DNA from 3 places in the Pseudomonas sp. GCM10022186 genome. Region 1 is predicted to be linked to each of the others. Evidence: predicted binding sites of a transcription regulator. Region 1 holds the regulator's gene; each other region holds the start of a gene.
What was found. Region 1 encodes FliA, which starts transcription of late flagellar genes. Its sites were predicted from a motif close to CTAAAGTTTNNNNNNNNNNNGCCGNTAA; they were not measured.
Positions count from the first base shown of each region.

Region 2: a site for FliA is predicted at 1,589-1,616, ahead of motA (flagellar motor stator protein MotA). Genes of this name have one in related genera too.
Region 3: a site for FliA is predicted at 5,572-5,599, ahead of ACFPU0_RS17450 (flagellar protein MotY). Genes of this name have one in related genera too.

Region 1 is NZ_JBHSOU010000028.1:162,248-169,771, forward strand. Features, by position in the region: gene ACFPU0_RS12835 (flagellar motor protein) at 1-724, opposite strand, end outside; gene ACFPU0_RS12840 (protein-glutamate methylesterase/protein-glutamine glutaminase) at 741-1,838, opposite strand; gene ACFPU0_RS12845 (chemotaxis protein CheA) at 1,882-4,086, opposite strand; gene ACFPU0_RS12850 (protein phosphatase CheZ) at 4,098-4,886, opposite strand; gene ACFPU0_RS12855 (chemotaxis response regulator CheY) at 4,906-5,280, opposite strand; gene fliA (RNA polymerase sigma factor FliA) at 5,364-6,110, opposite strand; gene fleN (flagellar synthesis regulator FleN) at 6,107-6,940, opposite strand; gene flhF (flagellar biosynthesis protein FlhF) at 7,019-7,524, opposite strand, start outside.
Region 2 is NZ_JBHSOU010000044.1:65,103-72,626, forward strand. Features, by position in the region: gene ACFPU0_RS15035 (HDOD domain-containing protein) at 29-1,552, opposite strand; gene motA (flagellar motor stator protein MotA) at 1,670-2,521, shown strand; gene motB (flagellar motor protein MotB) at 2,532-3,563, shown strand; gene rsgA (small ribosomal subunit biogenesis GTPase RsgA) at 3,727-4,758, opposite strand; gene orn (oligoribonuclease) at 4,854-5,396, shown strand; gene queG (tRNA epoxyqueuosine(34) reductase QueG) at 5,398-6,468, opposite strand; gene ACFPU0_RS15065 (NAD(P)H-hydrate dehydratase) at 6,537-7,524, shown strand, end outside.
Region 3 is NZ_JBHSOU010000052.1:60,119-67,642, reverse strand. Features, by position in the region: gene ACFPU0_RS17480 (sensor domain-containing diguanylate cyclase) at 1-446, shown strand, start outside; gene modC (molybdenum ABC transporter ATP-binding protein) at 611-1,696, opposite strand; gene modB (molybdate ABC transporter permease subunit) at 1,700-2,386, opposite strand; gene ACFPU0_RS17465 (hypothetical protein) at 2,455-2,628, opposite strand; gene gloA (lactoylglutathione lyase) at 2,690-3,082, opposite strand; gene ACFPU0_RS17455 (argininosuccinate synthase) at 3,175-4,392, opposite strand; gene ACFPU0_RS17450 (flagellar protein MotY) at 4,522-5,562, opposite strand; gene pyrC (dihydroorotase) at 5,702-6,748, shown strand; gene rnt (ribonuclease T) at 6,745-7,419, shown strand.

The DNA.
Region 1 (7,524 bases):
GCAGCTTCAGTTCGATGGAACGCGGGTTCTCGCCCTCGGCGATGGAGAGGATGCCCTCCAGCAGCATCTCGCGGTAGCGGGACTGGCGTATGGCGATGGATTTCAGCTTGTTGCCGATGGGCAGCAGCAGCAGGTTGGCCAAGCCGACGCCGTAGATGGTGGCGACGAAGGCCACGGCGATGCCGCCGCCAAGCTGGCTGGGGTCGGCCAGGTTGCCCATGACGTGGATCAGGCCCATGACGGCGCCGAGGATACCGATGGTGGGCGCGTAGCCGCCCATGCTCTCGAACACCTTGGCGGCTTGCAGGTCACGGCCCTCCTGGGTGAAGAGGTCGACTTCGAGGATGCTGCGGATGGACTCCGGCTCGGCGCCGTCCACCAGCAGTTGCAGGCCCTTGCGGGCGAAGGGGTCGGGCTCGCCGTCGGCCACCGGTTCGAGGCCCAGCAGGCCTTCCTTGCGCGCGGTCATGCTCCAGCTCACCACGCGGTCGATGCCGCCGGGCAGGTCCACCTGGGGCGTGAAGAGGATCCAGCGGATGATGCCCAGGGCGCGCTTGAAGGTGCTCACGGGGGTCTGCAGGAAGACTGCGCCCAGGGTGCCGCCCAGCACGATGAGCGCCGCCGGCCCGTTGAGCAGGGCCGCGGCATGGCCGCCCTCGAGGTAATTGCCGCCGATGATGGCGACGAAGGCCAGGATTACCCCGATGAGGCTCAGTACATCCATTACCTGGTGCTCTCCATCACATGCACGCCTCGACCAGGTGCCGGCCGATATCGTCCAGGCCGTAGACGGCGTCGGCCAGGTTGGCCTTCACCACCGCCATGGGCATGCCGTAGATCACGCAGCTGGCCTCGTCCTGGGCCCAGACCTGGCTGCCGCCCTGCTTGAGCAGGCGCGCACCTTCGCGGCCATCGGCGCCCATGCCGGTGAGCACCACCGCCAGGACCTTGTCATTGTAGGACTTGGCCGCCGAGCCAAAGGTGATGTCGACGCAGGGCTTGTAGTTCAGGCGCTCGTCGCCGGGCAGGATACGCACCACGCCGCGCGGGTCGACCATCATCTGCTTGCCGCCCGGGGCCAGCAGGGCCATGCCGGGGCGCAGCAGGTCGCCATCCTCGGCTTCCTTGACGGAAATCCGGCAGAGCTTGTCCAGGCGCTCGGCGAAGGCCTTGGTGAAGGCCGCCGGCATGTGCTGCACCAGCACCAGCGGCGCCGGAAAATTGGCCGGCAGCTGGGTGAGCACCCGTTGCAGGGCGACCGGCCCACCGGTGGAGGTTCCGATGGCCACCAGCCGGTAGGCCTTACGCTTTGGGGCGGCGGCACTCGCCGGGGCCGCCGCTGCGGCATGGCCCGGCTGCGTCGGCATCGCTGCCGGCCGCGCCGGAAGGCTGGCGGCGGGCGCCGGCTGCGGCGAGGCGCTGAAGCTGCTGTAGCGGCGGTTGCTGCGGGCGATGCTGTGGACTTTCTCGCAGAGCAGCTGCTTGACCTTCTCGGGGGTACGCGAGATGTCCTCGAAGTTCTTCGGCAGGAAATCCACCGCGCCGGCATCCAGGGCGTCCAGGGTCACGCGGGCGCCCTCGTGGGTCAGCGAGGAGAACATCAGGACCGGGGTCGGGCAACGCTGCATGATGTGCCGCACCGAGGTGATGCCGTCCATCATCGGCATCTCGTAGTCCATGGTGATGACGTCCGGCTTGAGCGCCAGCGCCTGGTCGATGGCCTCGCGGCCATTGGTGGCGGTGCCCACCACCTGGATATTGGGGTCGGAAGAAAGGATTTCCGAGACACGGCGGCGGAAGAACCCGGAATCGTCCACCACCAGAACCTTGACTGCCATTTGAATAAAGCTCCTTGCGGGCGGCCATTCCCGGCCGCCCGGATCAGCCACGGCGCGCGTAATGCTTGAGCATGCTCGGCACGTCGAGGATCAACGCGATACGGCCGTCGCCGGTGATGGTGGCGCCGGACATGCCCGGCGTGCCCTGCAGCATCTTGCCCAGGGGCTTGATCACCACTTCCTCCTGGCCCACCAACTGGTCGACCACGAAGCCGATGCGCTGGGTGCCCACGGAGAGGATCACCACGTGCCCCTCGCCCTGCTCCTCCACCGCCGCGTCACGCACCAGCCAGCGCTTGAGGTAGAACAGCGGCAGGGCCTTGTCGCGGACGATCACCACCTCCTGGCCGTCCACCACGTTGGTGCGCGACAGGTCGAGGTGGAAGATCTCGTTGACGTTGACCAGCGGGAAGGCGAAGGCCTGGTTGCCCAGCATCACCATCAGGGTCGGCATGATCGCCAGGGTCAGCGGGACCTTGATGACGATCTTCGAGCCCGCGCCCTTCTGCGAGAACACGTTCACCGTGCCGTTGAGCTGGGAGATCTTGGTCTTCACCACGTCCATGCCGACGCCGCGGCCGGATACGTCGGAAATCTCGGTCTTGGTCGAGAATCCCGGGGCGAAGATCAGGTTGTAGCACTCCAGCTCGGTGAGGCGCTCGGCGGCGTCCTTGTCCAGCAGCCCCTTCTCGACGGCCTTGGCGCGCAGCACCGCCGCGTCCATGCCCTTGCCGTCGTCGGTGATCATCAGCAGGATGTGGTCGCCTTCCTGCTCGGCGGACAGCACCACGCGGCCGGTACGCGGCTTGCCGGCGGCCTCGCGTTCCTCGGGGGACTCGATGCCGTGGTCGACGGCGTTGCGCACCAGGTGCACCAGCGGGTCGGCCAGGGCTTCGACCAGGTTCTTGTCCAGGTCGGTCTCCTCGCCCACCAGCTCGAGGTTGATTTCCTTCTTCAGGTTGCGCGCCAGGTCGCGGACCAGGCGCGGGAAGCGGCCGAAGACCTTCTTGATCGGCTGCATGCGGGTCTTCATCACGGCCGTTTGCAGGTCCGCGGTGACCACGTCCAGGTTGGACACCGCCTTGGCCATGGCCTCGTCGCCACTGTTGGCGCCCAGGCGCACCAGGCGGTTACGCACCAGTACCAGTTCGCCGACCATGTTCATGATCTCGTCCAGGCGTGCGGTATCCACCCGGACCGTGGTTTCCGTCTCGTTGGCCACGGCCGGGCCGGCGGCGCCATTGCCCGAGGCCGGCACGGCGACCTGGCGCGACACGGGCTCGGCCTTGGCAGCGGGCCTGGGCGCGGGTACCGGAGCCGGCCGACTGGCAGCCGGAACGGCTACGGCGACCGGCTCTTCGGTGGCGCCGGTGAATTTGCCCTTGCCGTGCAGCTGGTCGAGGAGCGCTTCGAATTCGTCGTCGGTGATGTTGTCACCGCCGGCCGGCGGCGTGGCGGGTACCGCAGGTGCGGCCGGAGCGACGTTCGCCGCCTCGGCGCCACCGAACTTGCCCTTGCCGTGCAACTGGTCGAGCAAGTCCTCGAACTCGTCGTCGCTGATCTCGTCACCCGCACCGGCAGTCGCCAGGGCAGCGGTCGATGCATGGGCGGCGACCGCGGTTGCCGGCTCCACGGCGCCAGCGAACTTGTCCTTGCCATGCAGCTGGTCGAGGAGCGCTTCGAACTCGTCGTCGGTAATTTCATCGGCCGCCACGGCAATGGGTTCGGCGCTGCCACCGACGTTGTCGCCCAGGGCCTCCAGCAACTGCTCGAACTCGCTGTCGGTAATGTCCGCGCTGGCTTGCTGCGGCGCCGCAGTCGCGCTGGCGGGCGCCACGGCAGGAGCGGCCTCGCTGCCGCCCGGCTCGGCCAGGCGCGACAGCGCGGCCAGCAATGCGGGGGTGGCGGGTGTCGGTTCGCTGCGCTCGCGCACCTCGCTGAACATCTCGTTGACCGTATCCAGGGCCTGCAGCACCACGTCCATCAACTCGGCATCCACGCGGCGTTCGCCCTTGCGCAGGATATCGAAGACGTTCTCGGCGATGTGACAGCACTCCACCAGGGCATTGAGCTGGAGGAAGCCGGCGCCGCCCTTGACGGTATGGAAACCACGGAAAATCGCGTTGAGCAGGTCCATGTCGTCCGGGCGGCTTTCCAGCTCGACCAGCTGCTCGGACAGTTGCTCCAGAATCTCGCCGGCCTCTACCAGGAAGTCCTGGAGGATTTCTTCATCGGCGTCGAAGCTCATATGAGCGCTCCCTAAAACCCAAGGCTGGATAGCAGATCGTCGACGTCGTCCTGGCCGGACACCACGTCTTCCCGTTTATCGGCATGGATCTGCGGACCTTCACCCCTGGAAGGATTTTTTTGTTGTTCCAGCTCGGCGCGCAGCAGGGCGTGGTCGTGCTCGATGCCGGCGTAGCGATCCACCTGGCTGGCCATCAGCACCAGCTTGACCAGGTTGCTCTCCACCTCGGTGACCAGCTGGGTCACGCGCTTGATCACCTGGCCGGTGAGGTCCTGGTAGTCCTGGGCCAGCAGGATGTCGTTGAGCTTGGCGGACAACGCATCGCTGTCCCGCTGGCTGCGCGCCAGGAACTGCTCGATGCGGCGGGCCAGGTCGCGGAAGCCGTCCACGCCGATTTCCCGGCGCATGAAGCGCCCCCACTCCTCGCCCAGCTGCCGGGCTTCGTCGCCCAGCCCGCCCAGCAGCGGCGCGCTCTCCTCCACCAGGTCCATGGTGCGGTTGGCGGCCTTCTCGGTCATCTGCACCACATAGCCCAGGCGGTCGGTCGCGTCGGCGATCTGCGACATTTCCTGGGCGTGGGGCAAGTGCGGGTCGATCTGGAAATTGACGATGGCGTTGTGCAGTTCGCGTGTGAGCTTGCCGACTTCCTGGTAGAGGCCGCGATCACGGACGTGATTGAGTTCGTGGATAAGTTGCACGGCGTCGGTGAAGTTGCCTCTCTCCAGGCTTTCCACCAGCTCCCGCGCACGGACTTTCAGGGTCGACTCGAAGTCTCCCAGCAGGGTTTCGTTCTGCTCCATGGTGCCCTCGCGGCTGGCATCAGCCGTTGACCCGCTCGAAGATCTTCTCGATTTTTTCTTTCAGCACCTGGGCGGTGAAAGGCTTGACCACATAGCCGTTCACACCGGCCTGGGCCGCCTCGATGATCTGGTCGCGCTTGGCTTCGGCGGTCACCATCAGCACCGGCAGGTGCTTCAGGCGCTCGTCGGCACGTACGGCGCGCAGCAGGTCGATGCCGGTCATGCCGGGCATGTTCCAGTCGGTCACGAGGAAGTCGAAATTACCGCTGTGCAGCATCGGCAGCGCCGTGGTGCCGTCATCGGCTTCGGCGGTATTGGTGAAACCCAAGTCGCGCAAGAGGTTCTTGATGATGCGTCTCATCGTCGAGAAATCGTCAACGATGAGGATTTTCATATTCTTGTCCAAGTCGACCTCCGTACAGTCTCAAACGCCCCTCTTGCCGGGTGCGCCGTTCAAATCTGGAAGCGGTGTGCCATTCAGCGTGCGCGCCATTCGCCCAGCCGCGCGCGCAGGCGTGCCGCGCACTGGCTGTGCAACTGGCTGACCCGCGACTCGCTGACCCCCAGCACTTCACCGATTTCCTTCAGGTTCAATTCTTCGTCGTAGTACAGCGCCAGCACCAGGCGCTCGCGCTCCGGCAGGTTCGCGATGGCGTCGGCCAGCGCGGCCTGGAAGCGTTCTTCTTCCAGCTCGTTGGAGGGCGAAAGTTGGGTGACACCGGCGTCCTCGTGCACCCCGCCATGCTCGCCGTCCTGCAACAGGTCGTCGAAGCTGAACAGGCGGCTGCCCAAGGTGTCGCTCAGGATGCCGTAGTAGTCTTCGAGACTCAATTGAAGTTCGGCAGCGACCTCCTGATCTTTAGCGTCGCGGCCGGTACGCGCTTCGATGGCGCGGATCGCATCGCTCACCATGCGGGTGTTGCGGTGCACCGAACGCGGCGCCCAATCGCCCTTGCGCACCTCGTCGAGCATGGCGCCGCGGATGCGGATGCCGGCATAGGTCTCGAAGCTGGCGCCCTTGCTGCCATCGTATTTCTTCGAGGCTTCGAGCAAGCCGATCATCCCGGACTGCATCAGGTCCTCCACCTGCACGCTGGCCGGCAGGCGCGCCAGCAGGTGATAGGCGATGCGCTTGACCAGGGGGGCATAGCGCTCGATCAGCTGATGCTGCGAGTCCCTTGCCTGGGCCTTGCCGTACATGCGCAGTCCGGTTGCGGGTGTCATACGGGGTTTTCCGCGGACGGCTGCTTGACCAGCCGCTCGACGAAGAACTCCAGGTGGCCCCGCGGATTGGCCGGCAGCGGCCAGCTGTCGACCTTTTGCGCGATGGCCTTGAAGGCCAGCGAGCACTTCGAGCGCGGGAAGGCTTCATAGACCGCGCGCTGCTTCTGCACGGCCTTGCGCACGGACTCGTCGTAGGGAACGGCGCCGACGTATTGCAGGGCGACGTCGAGGAAACGGTCGGTGACCTTGGTCAGCTTGGCGAAGAGGTTGCGCCCTTCCTGCGGGCTGTGGGCCATGTTGGCCAGCACGCGGAAACGGCTCATGCCGTAGTCGCGGTTGAGCAGCTTGATCAGCGCGTAGGCGTCGGTGATGGAGGTTGGCTCGTCGCAGACCACCACTATCACTTCCTGGGCCGCGCGGACGAAGCTGACCACCGAATCGCCGATGCCGGCGGCGGTGTCGATCACCAGCACGTCGAGGTTGTCGCTGATATCGCTGAAGGCCTGGATCAGGCCGGCGTGCTGCATGGGCGAAAGCTGCACCATGCTCTGGGTGCCGGAGGCGGCCGGGACGATGCGGATGCCCCCCGGCCCCTGCAACAGCACGTCGCGCAGGTCGCATTCGCCATTGATCACATCGGCCAGGGTGCGCTTGGCGGTGAGGCCGAGCAGGACGTCGACGTTGGCCAGGCCCAGGTCGGCGTCCAGCAACATGACGCGACGACCGAGATCGGCCAGCGCCAGCGAGAGGTTCACCGACACGTTGGTCTTGCCGACGCCACCCTTGCCGCCGGTCACCGCGATCACCTGTACGGGATGCATACTTCCCATTTCAAATACCTTGTCTCAGATCGACTGGGCCACTTGGCTGTCTGGCGCCACCCAATCCAGGGCGGCGCAATGAATGCTTCAACCGGCGCGGCGCGCCGGATTCTGGTAGAGGCCGGCGAACAGCTCGGCCATGGCTTCCTCGCTCGGGTCTTCCGCCGCCTGCAGGCTGACCGCACGGCTTACCAGCTGGTGGCTGCGGGGAACCTGCAGATCATCCGGAATTCGCGGCCCATCGGCCAGATAGGCTACCGGGAGATGCTGGCCGATAGCCAGCCCCAGAACCTCGCCCAGGCTGGCCGCTTCGTCCGCCTTGGTAATGATGCAGCCAGCCAGGCCGCAACGCTTGTAACTGTGGTAGGCCGCCTTGAGCACCTGGCTCTGGCTGGTGGCTGCCATCACCAGATAATTCTTCGCATTGATGGTCCGGCTGGCCAGGGCTTCGAGCTGCATGGCCAGGGCCGGGTCGTTGGCCGGCAGGCCGGCGGTGTCGACCAGCACCACACGCTTGCGCGCCAGCGGCGCCAGGGCCTGGGTCAGGGACTGGCCCGGGTCCACCAGGGTCACCGGCACGTTGAGGATGCGGC
Region 2 (7,524 bases), on a different contig from region 1:
GCAAAGTGGCGGATTGTAAACGGAAAGCCTAGCGGCCGCGTCTGGCGAAGCTCACCAGGGCCCGCTCGATGCACTGGGCGGTCTTGGCGAAGGCGCGCAGGCTGAGCTCGGCGAAGGGTGCCCCATCCTGGTCGGCCACCACCAGCATGGCCACGCGACCATTCACCGCCAGGGAGCGCAGCAGCAGGTGGTCGCCCGGGAACAGGCTCTTCAGCTGGCCCGGCAGCAGCGCCGAAAACTGCGCCATGTTGTCCGGACCCAGGCGCAATTGCGCGGGTTGGCTGAGCAGGCGGCGCAGCACCTGGCTCTGCATGGGATCGAGTTGCAGCCCATTGGCCTCCGTGGGCAGGCCGGCCTGTTGCCGGGCTTGCAGGCGGCTGTGGTCGCGGTCGGCCAGCAACACCAGTACCCGGCGCATGCCGCCGCTCTGCAGCGCATCGCGAGCGCAGGCGCTGAGTTGCACCACATTGGCGAAAGGACTGGGGGTGCGGATCAGTTCGGCGCAATGGCGGCGCCAGTCTTCCAGGGCCGCGGAGGTGGGAGCCGGCGCGGCGACCGGTTCGCGGCTCAGTCGATGCCGGTTCCAGGGCCAAAGCAGCGCCTGTGCCGGGTGCCACAGGTCGCCCCGGGCATGCAGGCGCCCGCTCTGTGCGGCCTGCTGATGTACCAGTTGCTGCAATTCGTCCAGCGGTACCTTCATGAACAGGCCGGTGAGGCGTTGCCAGCGCAGGCTGTGCCCGCCGCTCCAGCCCGCATGGGCGGAAATCGCCAGGCCGTTGGCCAGCAGGATCGTGTTGCCCGGCTGGGTCAGCCAGCGGCTCAGGCTGGGGTTGGCATCCAGTTGCTGCTGCTGGTGCAGCGGTTGTTCGTTGTGGCGGGCGATGTGCAGGGCCTTGACCAGCAGGCGGCGGTCGTCGTTCAGCAGGCGATAGCCCTGGATGATCCAGTCGGGCAGCTTCCAGTGTTCCGCCAGCGCCTGGCAAAGCCGCAGCAGGGGTACGCCAAGCAGTTCGCGTTCCACCTTGGCGGCCGGCTCGCCTTCGCCCAGCACGCGTTTCTCCCAGATGGCGAACAGCTCCGGGTGGCTCGCCAGCAACGGCCAGAGTGGCGAAAGGAACAGCAGGCTGCACCAGTGGATTTCCTGCCAGAGACGCGCCAGGCGGACGGCGAACAGGCCATTGGCCTGCTGGGCGGCGTGCTGGCCGATCAGCTGCAGCTGGCGCAGGGATTGGGGAATCTCCTGCTCGGCGACGGCGGGCAGGCGATTGAGCAGGATCTCCGCGCGCTTCAGGCCGAGGCGGCTGAGGGCGACCTCCAGGCTCTCCGCCGGACTGCTCAGCAGGTTGCCGGTCGCGTTGGCCTCCCGCAGCAGGCTGAGGGCGAGGGCGGGACTGTCCTGGGTCAGTTCCGCGATGTCGCGCAGAGAGCGGCGGTTGTCGCCCAGGGCGCGACGGACCCTTTCATGGGCGGCGGCGGGCACGGGCAGGCGCACCCCGTCGAGGTGCCTGATCCAGCCGTCGAGGCTACGTGGCATGGGCTTTGCGGTTGACATAGAAGGGCCGCCAATCTGGCTTTTCGCCTGAACAGGCTATAGTCTGGCGCATATTTTCCGATAATTAGAAGGGGCTCTTTCATAACCCTTTCTACTGACTCCTCCAATCTTCCTCCTATGGCAAAAATCCTCGGCATCATCGTCGTGTTCGCCAGCGTGCTCGGCGGCTACCTCCTGTCTCACGGCAAACTCGCCGCGCTGATCCAGCCTTTCGAAGTGATGATCATCGGCGGCGCCGCGCTGGGGGCCTTCCTCCAGGCCAACCCCGGCAGCACCACGATGGTGGTGTTCAAGAAGTCGCTGAAGATGTTCGGCTCGCGCTTCACCCACGGTTTCTACCTCGAAGTGCTGCGCCTGCTCTACGAGATCCTCAACAAGAGCCGCCGGGAAGGGATGATGGCCATCGAGGCCGATATCGAGGATGCCGCCGCCAGCCCGATCTTCAGCAAGTACCCCTCGATCCTCCGGGACGAGCGGATGACCGCCTATATCTGCGACTACCTGCGCATCATGTCCTCCGGCAACATGGCCCCCCACGAGCTGGAAGGCCTGTTCGACATGGAGCTGGCCAGCCTGAAGGAAGAGCTGGAGCACCCGTCCCACGCGGTCAACCGCATCGCTGACGGACTGCCGGGCTTCGGTATCGTCGCCGCGGTGCTGGGCATCGTGGTCACCATGGCCATGCTGGGCGAAGCCGAGCAGGCCGCCCTCGGCCAGCACGTGGGCGCGGCGCTGGTGGGGACATTCCTCGGCATCCTCGCGGCCTACGGCTTCTTCGGCCCGCTGGCGGTTTCCCTGGAGCATGATGCCCGCGAGGAGCTGAACGTGTTCGAGGCCATCAAGGCCTGCCTGGTGGCTTCGGCATCCGGGATGCCACCGTCCCTGGCGGTGGAGTTCGGCCGCAAGACGCTGTTCCCGGCGCACCGCCCGAGCTTCAGCGAACTGGAGCAGGCCGTACGCGGCAGCTGAAGGCTGAACCATGGAGAACAACCAGCCGATCATCGTCAAGCGGGTCAAGCGCTACGCAGCCGGCCATCACGGTGGCGCCTGGAAGATCGCCTTCGCGGACTTCGCCACGGCGATGATGGCGTTTTTCCTGGTGCTCTGGCTGATGTCCTCGGCCACGCCGGAGCAGAAGAAGGCCATCTCCGGCTACTTCAAGGACCCCATCGGCTTCACTGAAAGCGCCAGTCCCTACGTCATCGACCTCGGCGGCACGCCGACGCCGGCGCCCGACCGTACCCTCAATCCGGAATTGAAGGATGCCCCCGACTCCCAGGAGGCCGCGGTGGATTCGTCCGACAACCAGCAGGTGGACGCCAGCCAGGTGGAGACCCTGGCCGAACAGATCGAGCGGGAACGCCTGGAACTGTTGTTGCAGGAGCTGCAGAACAAGGTCGAAGAGAACCCCGAGCTGCGCAAGTTCAAGGACCAGATCCTCTTCGAGATCACCCAGGACGGCCTGCGTATCCAGATCATGGACGCCGCCAACCGGCCCATGTTCGACCTCGGTAGCGCACGCCTGCAGCCCTATTTCGAGGACATCCTGCTGATCCTCGCCGAGACCATCAAGGCGGTGCCGAACAAGATCAGCATCAGCGGCCATACCGACGCCAAGCCCTACTCCGGCGATGGCGAGTTCGGCAACTGGGAGCTGTCCGCCGGACGTGCCAACGCGGCGCGGCGCGCCCTGATCGCCGGCGGCTATCCGGAACAACAGGTGGCGCGGGTGGTGGGCTATGCCTCGTCGGCCCTGTTCGACCGCAAGGACCCCTTCAATCCGGTCAACCGCCGTATCGACATCATCGTCCTGACCAGGAAGGCCCAGCGCGCCATCGAGGGCGAGCAGGGCGAGGGCGACAAGCCCGCCGCTCCCGAGCCGGCTCCTGCCGTCGCGCCCCAGGCTCCCGCGGACGCCTCTACGGCTCCCGCACAACCGCGCGAGCTGCGGCAGAAGCTGAATATTTTCGAGGACGGTGCGCTGAAGCTGGATGAGCCCAATGGGCAGTGATCCGCACACGAACTAAAAGGCCACGCAATGCGTGGCCTTTCCGTTTCATGGGAGCTCGCGGGTAGGGTGCGCTGCGCGCACCAGCAACTCCGCGCAGGGTTTCCGGTGCGCGCAGCGCACTCTACGTGGAGTCGTTCCCCGCTTTCTGTCAGGCATGAAGCGCTCAGTACTCGTCCTGCGGCAGGCTGGCGAGGATATGCCGGTAGCTGGCCATGCGCTGCGGGTGCACGCGACCGTCTTCCAGGGCCTTGAGCAGCGCGCAGCCGGGCTCGCGATCGTGCTTGCAGTCGCGGAAGCGACAGGTGCCGAGCAGTTCGTTGAATTCGATGAAGCCCGCCTCGACGTCGTCGCGGCTGACATGGCCCAGGCCGAATTCGCGAATGCCGGGGGAGTCGATCAGCTCGCCGCCGCCGGGGAAGTGGAACAGGCGCGCCGTGGTGGTGGTGTGGGTGCCCTTGCCGGTGAGTTCGGAAAGGGCGCCGACCCGGGTGTCCACGCCCGGCAGCAGGCTGTTGACCAGGGACGACTTGCCCACCCCGGACTGGCCGACGAACACGCTGATATGCCCGTCGAGCCGTGCCATCAGGTCCTCCATGCCGCCGCCCTGGCGCGCCGAGACTTCCAGCAAGGGGTAGCCCAGCTGGCGGTAGATGCCGAGCAAGTCGTCGAGCATGGCGCTGTTCTGGTCGTCCACCAGGTCGGCCTTGTTCAGCAGCAGCAGGGGGTGGATGCCGGCGTGCTCGGCGGCCACCAGATAGCGGTCGATCAGGTTGGCATGGGGTTCGGGCAGCGGGGCGAAGACGATGACGATCTGGTCGACGTTGGCCGCCACCGGCTTGAGCACCCCGCGCATGTCCGGGCGGCACAGCTCCGAGCTGCGCGGCAGCTGCGCGACGATCACGCCGCTGCCCTGATTGCCGGCACGCCAGACCACGCGGTCGCCGGTGACCAGTGGCGGCAGGTTGGCGCGCAGGTGGCAGCGCATCACCTCGCCGACGTGCTCGCCCTCCAGGGCTTCCACCTCGACCTGGACGCCGAAGTGGGCGATCACCAGGCCGGTCTGCTCGGGGCCGAGGTCGCCACCCTCGAGTTCCTCGAGGGCGCGGGACTCCCGCTTGGCCGCGCGCGCCGCGCGCTCTTCCTGGATCTTCTCGATGCGCCAGCTCTGCCGGCGGGTCAGTTGGCGTTTGGCCATGGTGGGTCCGCTTGGAAAAAACCGCGCGAGTTTAGCACGCAGCCCGCAGCAGCAGGCTCTAAGCTAGAATGCGTGCCCCGCCCTGGAGACACGACATGCAGAACGCCTTGAACCTGATCTGGATCGATCTGGAAATGACCGGCCTGAACCCGGACACGGACGTCATCATCGAGATGGCCACCATAGTCACCGACAGTGAACTCAACGTGCTCGCCGAGGGGCCGGTCATCGCCATCCACCAGAGCGACGAGGTCCTCGCCGGGATGGACGAGTGGAATACCCGCCAGCACGGCCAGAGCGGCCTGACCCAGCGGGTGCGCGAGAGCCGCATCGGCACTGCCGAAGCCGAGGCCCAGACCCTGGCCTTCCTCGAGCAGTGGGTGCCCAAGGGCAAGTCGCCGATCTGCGGCAACAGCATCTGCCAGGACCGCCGCTTCCTCTATCGCCAGATGCCGCAGCTGGAGGCCTACTTCCACTACCGCAACCTGGATGTCTCCACTCTCAAGGAGCTGGCCGCGCGCTGGGCGCCGGCGGTACGCGACGGGGTGAAGAAAAGCAGCAGCCACCTGGCCATGGACGATATCCGCGATTCCATCGCCGAGCTGCGGCACTACCGCGAGCACTTCATCAAGGTCTGATTCAGCCCGCGCTTGCCCCGTGGCGGGCAAGCGCCCACTGCACATGCTCGCGCACCAGTGCCGACGGGTGCTCGCGGCGCAGGCGCAGGGCTTCCAGTACCGGAATGCTGGTCGGCGCATTGCCCAGGCCCACCGCCAGGTTGCGTAGCCAGCGCTCGTAGCCGGCGCGGCGCAGGGGCGAACCTTCCGTGCGGCTGAGGAACTCCTCTTCGCTCCAGCGGAACAGTTCGGCCAGCTCGGCGTTGTCCAGGCCGTGGCGTGGCTGGAAGTCGCCTTCGCCGGTTGTGCGGGCGAAGCGGTTCCAGGGGCAGACCATCTGGCAATCGTCACAGCCGAACACGCGGTTGCCGATCAGCGGCCGCAGCTCTTCGGGGATGCTGCCTTTGTACTCGATGGTCAGATAGGAGATGCAGCGCCGCGCATCCAGCTGATAGGGGCCGACGAAAGCGGCGGTGGGGCAGATGTCCAGGCAGGCCGAGCAGCGCCCGCAATGCTCGCTGCCATGGGGCTCGTCCACCGGCAGCGGCGCGTCGACGAACAGCTCGCCAAGGAAGAAGTAGCTGCCGGCCTTGCGATTGAGCACCAGGGTGTTCTTGCCGATCCAGCCCAGGCCCGCCTGTTCGGCGATGGCCTTCTCCAGTACCGGCGCGCTGTCGACGAAGGCGCGATAGCTGAAGGGGCCGATGGCTTTTTCGATGCGCTCGGCCAGGTGCTGCAGGCGCTTGCGGATCAGCTTGTGGTAGTCGCGGCCCAGGGCGTAGCGCGAGACGTAGGCCTTTTCCGGCTGGCCGAGGACCTTGGCCATGCGGGTGTCGCCGGGCAGGTAATCCATGCGCAGGGAAATCACCCGCAGCGTGCCGGGCACCAGCTCGTCCGGGTGTGAGCGCTTGCTGCCATGGGCGGCCATGTAGTCCATTTCGCCCTGGTGGCCAGCCTCCAGCCAGCGTTGCAGATGGGCTTCGTGCTCGCCGAGCTCGACGCCGGTGATGCCCACCTGCTGGAAACCCAGTTCGCGGCCCCAGTCCTTGATGGATTGTGCGAGCGCGGCGAGATCTTGCGTGGAAAGGGTCATGCTGGGGCGGGAAACCGGTGCTGAGGTGGATATAATTCTGCCAGACCTTGCAGCCGCAACCGAATCCGATGCTTCCTTCTCGCGACGACCTGCCACTTTCCCTGTATTCCGCCGCCCAGGTGCGCGACCTCGACGCCCGCCTGATCGCCGCCGGCACCCCGGGCTTCGAATTGATGCAACGCGCCGCCCATGCGGCCTGGCGCGCCCTGCGCCGGCGCTGGCCGGACGCCAGCTGTCTCAGCGTGCTGGCCGGGCGTGGCAACAACGCCGGCGACGGCTACCTGGTGGCGGCCCTGGCCCAGCGTGCTGGCTGGCGGGTAAGGGTGCTGGCGGTTGGCGCGGCCGATGCGTTGACCGGGGATGCGGCGCTGGCGCGGGACGAAGCCGTCGTTGCCGGCGTCGCCATCCAGCCCTGGAGCGAATGTGCCGCCCTGGAAGGCGTGGTGGTGGATGCCCTGCTCGGCACCGGGCTGTCGGGTGCGGTGCGCGAGCCCTATGCCCAGGCCATTCGCCTGCTCAATGCCTCCGGCCTGCCGGTGCTGGCCATCGATATCCCGTCCGGTCTCTGCGCCGACACCGGGCGTGTGCTGGGCGTCGCGGTGCGTGCGGATCTCACGGTGACCTTCATCGGCCTCAAGCTCGGCCTGTTCACCGCCGATGCGCCGGATCAGCTGGGCGAGCTGGTGTTCGACGACCTCCAGGCCGACCCGGTGCTCACCGCCGCCACCCCGCGAGTGGCCGAGCGTATGGCCGTCGGCAGCCTGCCGCGCCTGCCGCAACGTCCGCGCACCGCGCACAAGGGGCAGTTCGGCCACTTGCTGGTGGTGGGCGGCGATCGTGGTCTCGGTGGCGCCGCGCTGCTCGCGGCGGAAAGCGCCCTGCGCAGTGGTGCCGGGCTGGTGTCCCTGGCGACCCGGCCGGAACATGTGCCGGCCGCCTTGGCCCGGCGCCCGGAAGTGATGTGCGCCGGGGTGGCTTCCGCCAATCAATTGCTGGCCTTGGCGGAACGGGCCGATGTGCTGGTGGCGGGGCCGGGGCTGGGGCAGGGCGCCTGGG
Region 3 (7,524 bases), on a different contig from region 1:
CGCTGCAGGAAGCCCGCCGCGACCGCCGGCCACTCACCGCACTGTTGCTGGACCTCGACCACTTCAAGCTGCTCAACGACACCTACGGCCACCAGGCCGGCGACCAGGTACTGCAGGGCTTCGCCCAGAACCTGCGCGACTCCCTGCGCAAGTCGGACATCATCTGTCGCTGGGGCGGCGAGGAGTTCATCATCCTGCTCAAGGACACGGGCAACACCACCGCGCACCAATTGGCGGAAAAGGTCTGCAGCGGGGTGGCTATCCAGCGCCATCCCTTCAGGGGCGTGAATCTCCACGTGACCACCAGCATCGGCCTCGCCGAAATGCACCCGGACGATTCCCTGGACAGCCTGATCGGCCGCGCCGACCGTGGCCTCTACCGCGCCAAGCAGTCCGGCCGCAATTGCGTGTGCGTGGAACCGTCCGGTCACCAGGACGCCCTCTGAACCTGTGGGAGCGAATTCATTCGCGAATAAATTCGCTCCCACAGCCGTGTAGGGTGGATAGCGCTTTTCTATCCACCAGGGAGGCCGTGCAAGACACCGATGGTGGAAATCCCCAAAGGGATTTCCACCCTACGCGCTCCCACAAGATTCGAGCAGCCGAATCCTCAGGCCAGCACCGCCACCGACTTGATCTGCGCCCAGAGCGCCTGGCCGAGGTAGAGGCCCAGCTGGTCACGGGAATAGCGGGTGATGCGCGCCAGCATGGGCGTGCCATCCACATCGAGGCGCACCAGCACATGGGCCGGGTTCGCCGCCGGCACCTCGTCCACCACCCGCGCCGGCAGCAGGTTGAGGATGCTGCTGTCGCGCTGCTTCTCGAGGCTCAGGCTGACGTCCCGCGCCAGCACCCGGAATCGCAGGGTGCGCCCTTCGGCAATCGGTGAATGAGCCACGCGCATGCTCAGGGAACTGCCGGGCAGCGCCAGGGCCAGTAACTGGTAGCGCTCATCGAAGCCCTGCACCCGCCCCTCGATCACCACACCGGCTTCATCCTCCTGGGCAGTGGGCAGGTCCAGGCGCGCCAGGGTCCGGTCCAGCGGACCGCTGGCCAGCACCTGGCCGTTGTCCAGCAGCACCAGGTGATCGGCAAGCCGCGCCACCTCGTCCGGCGAATGGCTGACATAGAGCAGCGGGATATCCAGTTCGTCGTGCAAGCGCTCGAGGTAGGGCAGGATCTCGCCCTTGCGCTTGAGGTCCAGGGCCGCCAGGGGCTCGTCCATCAGCAGCAGGCGCGGACTGGTCAGCAGCGCACGGGCGATGCCGACGCGCTGCCGCTCGCCTCCGGAGAGCCCGTCCGGCATGCGCTCCAGCAGATGGCCGATGCCCAGCAGTTCCACCGCCTGCTCCAACTCCACGCGGCGCTCCCGCGCCGGAATGCGCCGCTGGCCGAACTCCAGGTTGCGCCGCACCGGAAGGTGTTCGAACAGGCTGGCCTCCTGGAACACGTAGCCCAGGGGGCGCTTGTGGGTGGGCAGGAAATGGCCGCGGGCACTGTCCTGCCAGACTTCGCCATTGATCTCCAGGAAACCCTCGGCGGCGCGCTCCAGGCCGGCGATGCAGCGCAGCAGGCTGGTCTTGCCCGAACCGGAATGGCCGAACAGGGCACTGACACCCCGGCCGGGCAGCTCGAGGTCGGCATCCAGGGCGAAGCCCGGATGGCGCAGGCGGAAACGTGCGCGAATCTGTTGCATGGCTCAGCTCCAGCCGGGTTTCAGGCGCCGGCTGGTATTGAGCGCCAACAGGATGAGGAAGGAGAACAGCAACATGCCGCCGGCCAGCCAGTGGGCCTGGGCGTACTCCATGGCCTCGACGTGGTCGAAGATCTGCACCGAGACCACCCGGGTCTTCTCCGGGATGTTGCCGCCGATCATCAGCACTACGCCGAACTCGCCCACGGTGTGGGCGAAGCCGAGGATGGAGGCGGTGACGAAACCGGGCCGCGCCAGGGGCAGCACAACGCTGAAGAAGGTGTCCCAGGGACTGGCGCGCAGGGTGGCGGCGACTTCCAGCGGACGCGCGCCGATGGCGGTGAAGGCGTTCTGCAGCGGCTGCACCACGAAGGGCATGGAGTAGATCACCGAACCCACCACCAGGCCGGCGAAGGTGAAAGGCAAGGTGCCGAGGCCGAGGCTCTGGGTGAACTGGCCGATGACGCCATGGGGTCCCATGCTCACCAGCAGGTAGAAGCCGATGACGGTGGGCGGCAATACCAGCGGCAGGGCGACCACGGCGGCAACCGGCCCCTTGAGGCGCGAGCTGGTGCGTGCCAGCCACCAGGCGATGGGGGTGCCCAGCACCAGCAGGAGCAGCGTGGTGAGGGTCGCCAGCTCCAGGGTCAGCCAGATGGCTGCCAGGTCGGTGCGATCGAGGGGAAGGGTCATGGGTTGGCCGAATGATCAGATTTCGCTGTGTTGCGAACTATATAGCGAAGCCTGGCGGCCAGCCAGGATCAGGCCCCCGCCTCGCCCTGTCCAAGGCGCTGAACCGCGCATTCGGCTTCCTGCAGCGACTGCTCGAGCCCCTGCCCGCGGGTCGACTCGGCATGGCCTACGCGTAGCGCCAGGGGCGTGTCCGCAACGCGGTTGAAGGCTCCCAGGCCGGCACGCAGGCGCTGCGGAACCATCCATGGACCCACGCTTGCGGACCGGGGCCATGGCGCCCCGGATTCATATCAGCACATGACCTCAGTCTTTGCGTGATGGCGAGAGCAGCTCGATCTTGTAGCCGTCCGGGTCCTCGACGAAGGCCAGGATGCTGGTGCCGTGCTTCATCGGCCCCGGCTCGCGGGTGATCTTGCCGCCACGGGCACGGATGTCCTCGCAGGCCTTGTAGACGTCAGCCACTTCCAGGGCGATGTGGCCGTAGCCGGTGCCCAGCTCGTAGCTGTCCACACCCCAGTTGTAGGTCAGCTCGATCACACTATTGTGGGCTTCGTCGCCGTACCCCACGAACGCCAGGGTGAACTGGCCGTCCGGATAGTCCTTGCGTCGCAGCAGGGTCATGCCCAGCACTTCGGTGTAGAAGGCGATGGATTTGTCCAGGTCGCCGACTCGCAGCATGGTATGCAGCAGTCTCATCGTTGGCTCCTCATCGGTTGCCCGTTGTACCGGGCTATAAACACAAACCCCGGCTCGTGGCCGGGGTTCGTAGGCTCATGCAGACAAGCTTATCAGAACAGCTTGCGGCCCTTGCCGGCGGCGATGCGCATGCGCAGGGCATTGAGCTTGATGAAGCCCGCGGCATCGGCCTGGTTGTAGGCGCCGGCATCGTCCTCGAAGGTGGCGATGTTGGCGTCGAACAGGGAGTCGTCGGACTTGCGGCCGACCACGATGACGTTGCCCTTGTACAGCTTCAGGCGCACCACGCCGTTCACGTTGGCCTGGGAGGCGTCGATCATCTGCTGCAGCATCAGACGCTCCGGGCTCCACCAGTAGCCGGTGTAGATCAGGCTGGCGTACTTGGGCATCAGCTCGTCTTTCAGGTGAGCCACTTCGCGGTCCAGGGTGATGGACTCGATGGCGCGGTGGGCCTTGAGCATGATGGTGCCGCCGGGGGTCTCGTAGCAGCCGCGGGACTTCATGCCGACATAGCGGTTCTCGACGATGTCGAGGCGGCCGATGCCGTTCTCGCCACCGATGCGGTTCAGCTCGGTGAGCACCTGCGCCGGGGTCATGTCCTTGCCGTCGATGGCGACGATGTCGCCGGCGCGGTAGGTCAGCTCGATGTAGGTCGGGGTGTTCGGCGCGGCTTCCGGAGACTTGGTCCAGCGCCACATGTCTTCTTCGTGCTCGGTCCAGGTGTCTTCCAGCACGCCGCCCTCGTAGGAGATGTGCAGCAGGTTGGCGTCCATGGAGTACGGCGACTTCTTCTTGCCGTGGCGCTCGATCGGGATGCCGTGCTTCTCGGCATAGTCCATCAGCTTCTCGCGGGACAGCAGGTCCCACTCGCGCCAGGGGGCGATGACTTTCACGCCGGGCTTGAGGGCGTAGGCACCCAGCTCGAAACGCACCTGGTCGTTGCCCTTGCCGGTGGCGCCATGGGAGATGGCGTCGGCGCCGGTTTCGTTGGCGATCTCGATCAGGCGCTTGGCGATCAGCGGACGGGCGATGGAAGTACCCAGCAGGTACTCGCCTTCATAGATGGTGTTGGCGCGGAACATCGGGTAGACGAAGTCGCGGACGAATTCTTCGCGCAGGTCGTCGATGTAGATTTCCTTGACGCCCAGGGCCTGGGCCTTGGCGCGGGCCGGCTCGACCTCCTCGCCCTGGCCGAGGTCGGCGGTGAAGGTCACCACTTCGCAGTTATAGGTATCTTGCAGCCACTTGAGGATCACCGAGGTGTCCAGGCCACCGGAATAAGCCAGGACAACCTTCTTCACGTCCGCCATGCCATCAACTCCACGGGGGTTGTACGAAAAACCCGTGATTCTACTGGCCCTGGCGGCCAAATTACAGTGGCGCGACAGCTAATGACGACGAGGCGACAGATTCTGTCGGCTGCGCGACGAGCGGCGGACTCAGGGGCCAGTCGGCGACTGCGGGCTGGCAGCCTCTTCCCTGATACCGGGGACAGCGGCGGGCGTACCAGGCGCGGCCGCCGGAACACCGGGCGTGGCGGAGGGAGCTGGCGCCTCGGCCGGGGCCGGAGCCGGTTCGGCAGCCGGCGTTTGCGCAGGCAGCTCCACGCGGGACAGTTGCACGGTGGCGCGGCGGTTCCTGGTCCGGTTCGCCGAGCTGTCGTTCGGCGCCAGCGGATAGCGTTCGCCGTGGAAGCGCATGACCATCTGCGACTCGGGAAAACCCTTGGCCTTGAAATAGTCATGGACCGCCAGGGCGCGGCGCCTGGAGAGGTCGCGATTGGTCAGGCGGTTGCCGCTGTTGTCGGAATGCCCGTCGATTTCGATGTGGTTGATGCTGGGGTCGGCCTTGATGAAGTCGAGGATGATCTCCAGCCTGGCTTGGGCCATCTCATCCAGTTCGGTACCGCCGCCCGGGAAACCGACCTGCACGTGCTTGACCTGGTCGAAGTTCACCGGCAGCAATTTGGCGGTACAGGCCAGGTAATCCTGGTAGGCCTGGTTGAACCTCACGGGTAGCAGCCGCACTTCCAGGGCATCGCCGCCCTGCAGGGTACGGTGGCGCACCACCGGGCTGCGCCCCTCCAGCAGGCCGGTGAGCAGGCGCCCGGCCTGCTGTTGGGAACTGTTGAACGGCACTTCGCCGCCGCCGACGCTGACCACCCCGAGGTTGATATCGCCCCGGCCCGGCTGCCACGGCGCAGCGGCCGCCAGCAGCGTGGCGGAGCCGGCGCCCATCCAGCGTTCGCGCGCTTTCAGGCGGAAGGTGGCCTGCTCGCCCGCACGGCGCACGAACTCGCCGGAACCGAAGTCGGTGATGGGTTGCGACAGCCGGCACTCGAACTTGTCGCCCTCGACCTTCCATTCCACCTTTTCCAGGCGCGTCTGGAAGGTGACGGCCATGACCGGCAGGCTGGCGAACAAGCTCAGGAAGACGAGATAGCGCTGGCGCACGGCGGGCTCCACGGGGAATGGCGGCATTCCTGCTGGATATCGGTTCCCGCCGGCAGAACTTGAGGGCCGAATGCGCCCCGACCGGAGCCAGGCTCAAGCCCCACGTGCCCCTATAGGGCTTTTCCGGTAGCATGTTCGCCCAGTTCTGCCCGCCTGGAAGCCCCCCATGTCCGACCGTTTGACCCTCCTGCGTCCCGACGACTGGCACATCCATCTGCGCGATGGTGCCGTGCTGGCCAATACCGTCGCCGATGCCGCCCGTACCTTCGGCCGCGCCATCATCATGCCCAACCTGGTACCCCCGGTACGCAATGCCGAGGAGGCCGACGCCTACCGCCAGCGCATCCTGGCCGCCCGCCCGGCCGGCAGCCGCTTCGAGCCGCTGATGGTGCTCTACCTCACCGACCGCACCAGCCCGGAGGACATCCGCGCCGCCAAGGCTTCCGGCTTCGTCCACGCCGCCAAGCTCTACCCGGCCGGCGCCACCACCAACTCGGATTCCGGCGTCACCAGCATCGACAAGATCTTCCCGGCCCTGGAAGCCATGGCCGAAGTGGGCATGCTGCTGCTGGTCCACGGTGAAGTGACCCGCGGCGAGATCGACGTGTTCGACCGTGAGAAGGTGTTCATCGACGAGCACCTCTCCCTCGTGGTCCAGCGCTTCCCCACCCTGAAGGTGGTGTTCGAGCACATCACCACCGGCGATGCGGTGCAGTTCGTGCAGTCGGCTCCGGCCAACGTCGGCGCCACCATCACCGCCCACCACCTGCTGTACAACCGCAACCACATGCTGGTGGGCGGCATCCGTCCGCATTTCTATTGCCTGCCGATCCTCAAGCGCAACGTGCACCAGGAAGCCCTGCTGGACGCCGCCACCAGTGGCAGCGCCAAGTTCTTCCTCGGCACCGACTCGGCGCCCCACGCCAAGCACGCCAAGGAAGCCGCCTGCGGCTGCGCCGGCTGCTACACCGCCTACGCCGCCATCGAGCTCTATGCCGAGGCCTTCGAGCAGCGCGATGCGCTGGACAAGCTGGAAGCCTTCGCCAGCTTCCACGGCCCGGATTTCTACGGCCTGCCGCGCAACAGCGACCGCATCACCCTGGTGCGCGAGGAATGGACCGCCCCGGCCACCCTGCCCCTGGGCGAACAGATGGTGGTACCGCTGCGCGCCGGCGAGAAGCTGCGCTGGCGCCTGCTGGAGGAACAAGCGTGAGCGAGGACCTCTACGACGACGAACTGGACGGCAGCCTGCCCTCCGGCCCGCGCCACCCCATGGCGGCGCGCTTCCGTGGCTACCTGCCGGTGGTGGTGGACGTGGAGACCGGCGGTTTCAATGCCGCCACCGACGCCCTGCTGGAAATCGCCGCGACCACCATCGCCATGGACGAACAGGGCTTCCTCTATCCGGACCACACCCACTTCTTCCGCGTCGAGCCGTTCGAGGGCGCCAACATCGAGCAGGCCGCGCTGGAGTTCACCGGGATCAAGCTCGACCACCCGCTGCGCATGGCGGTGAGCGAGGAGCACGCGCTGACGGAAATCTTCCGCGGCCTGCGCAAGTCGATCAAGGCCAACGGCTGCAAGCGCGCCATCCTGGTCGGCCACAACTCCAGCTTCGACCTCGGTTTCCTCAATGCCGCGGTGAACCGCACCGGCATCAAGCGCAATCCCTTCCACCCCTTCTCCAGCTTCGACACGGCGACCCTGGCCGGCCTCGCCTATGGCCAGACCGTGCTGGCCAAGGCCTGCCAGGCCGCCGGCATCGAGTTCGACGGCCGCGAGGCCCACTCGGCGCGCTACGACACCGAGAAGACCGCCGAGCTGTTCTGCGGCATCGTCAACCGCTGGAAGGAAATGGGCGGCTGGATCGACGACGAGGACTGACTTGCAGGAGCCAGCTTGCTGGCGAACATTCGCGAGCAAGCACTCGGCGTCCCCCTCGCTCATACGAAGAGCCCAGAAACGAAGAAGCCCGGCAGATGCCGGGCT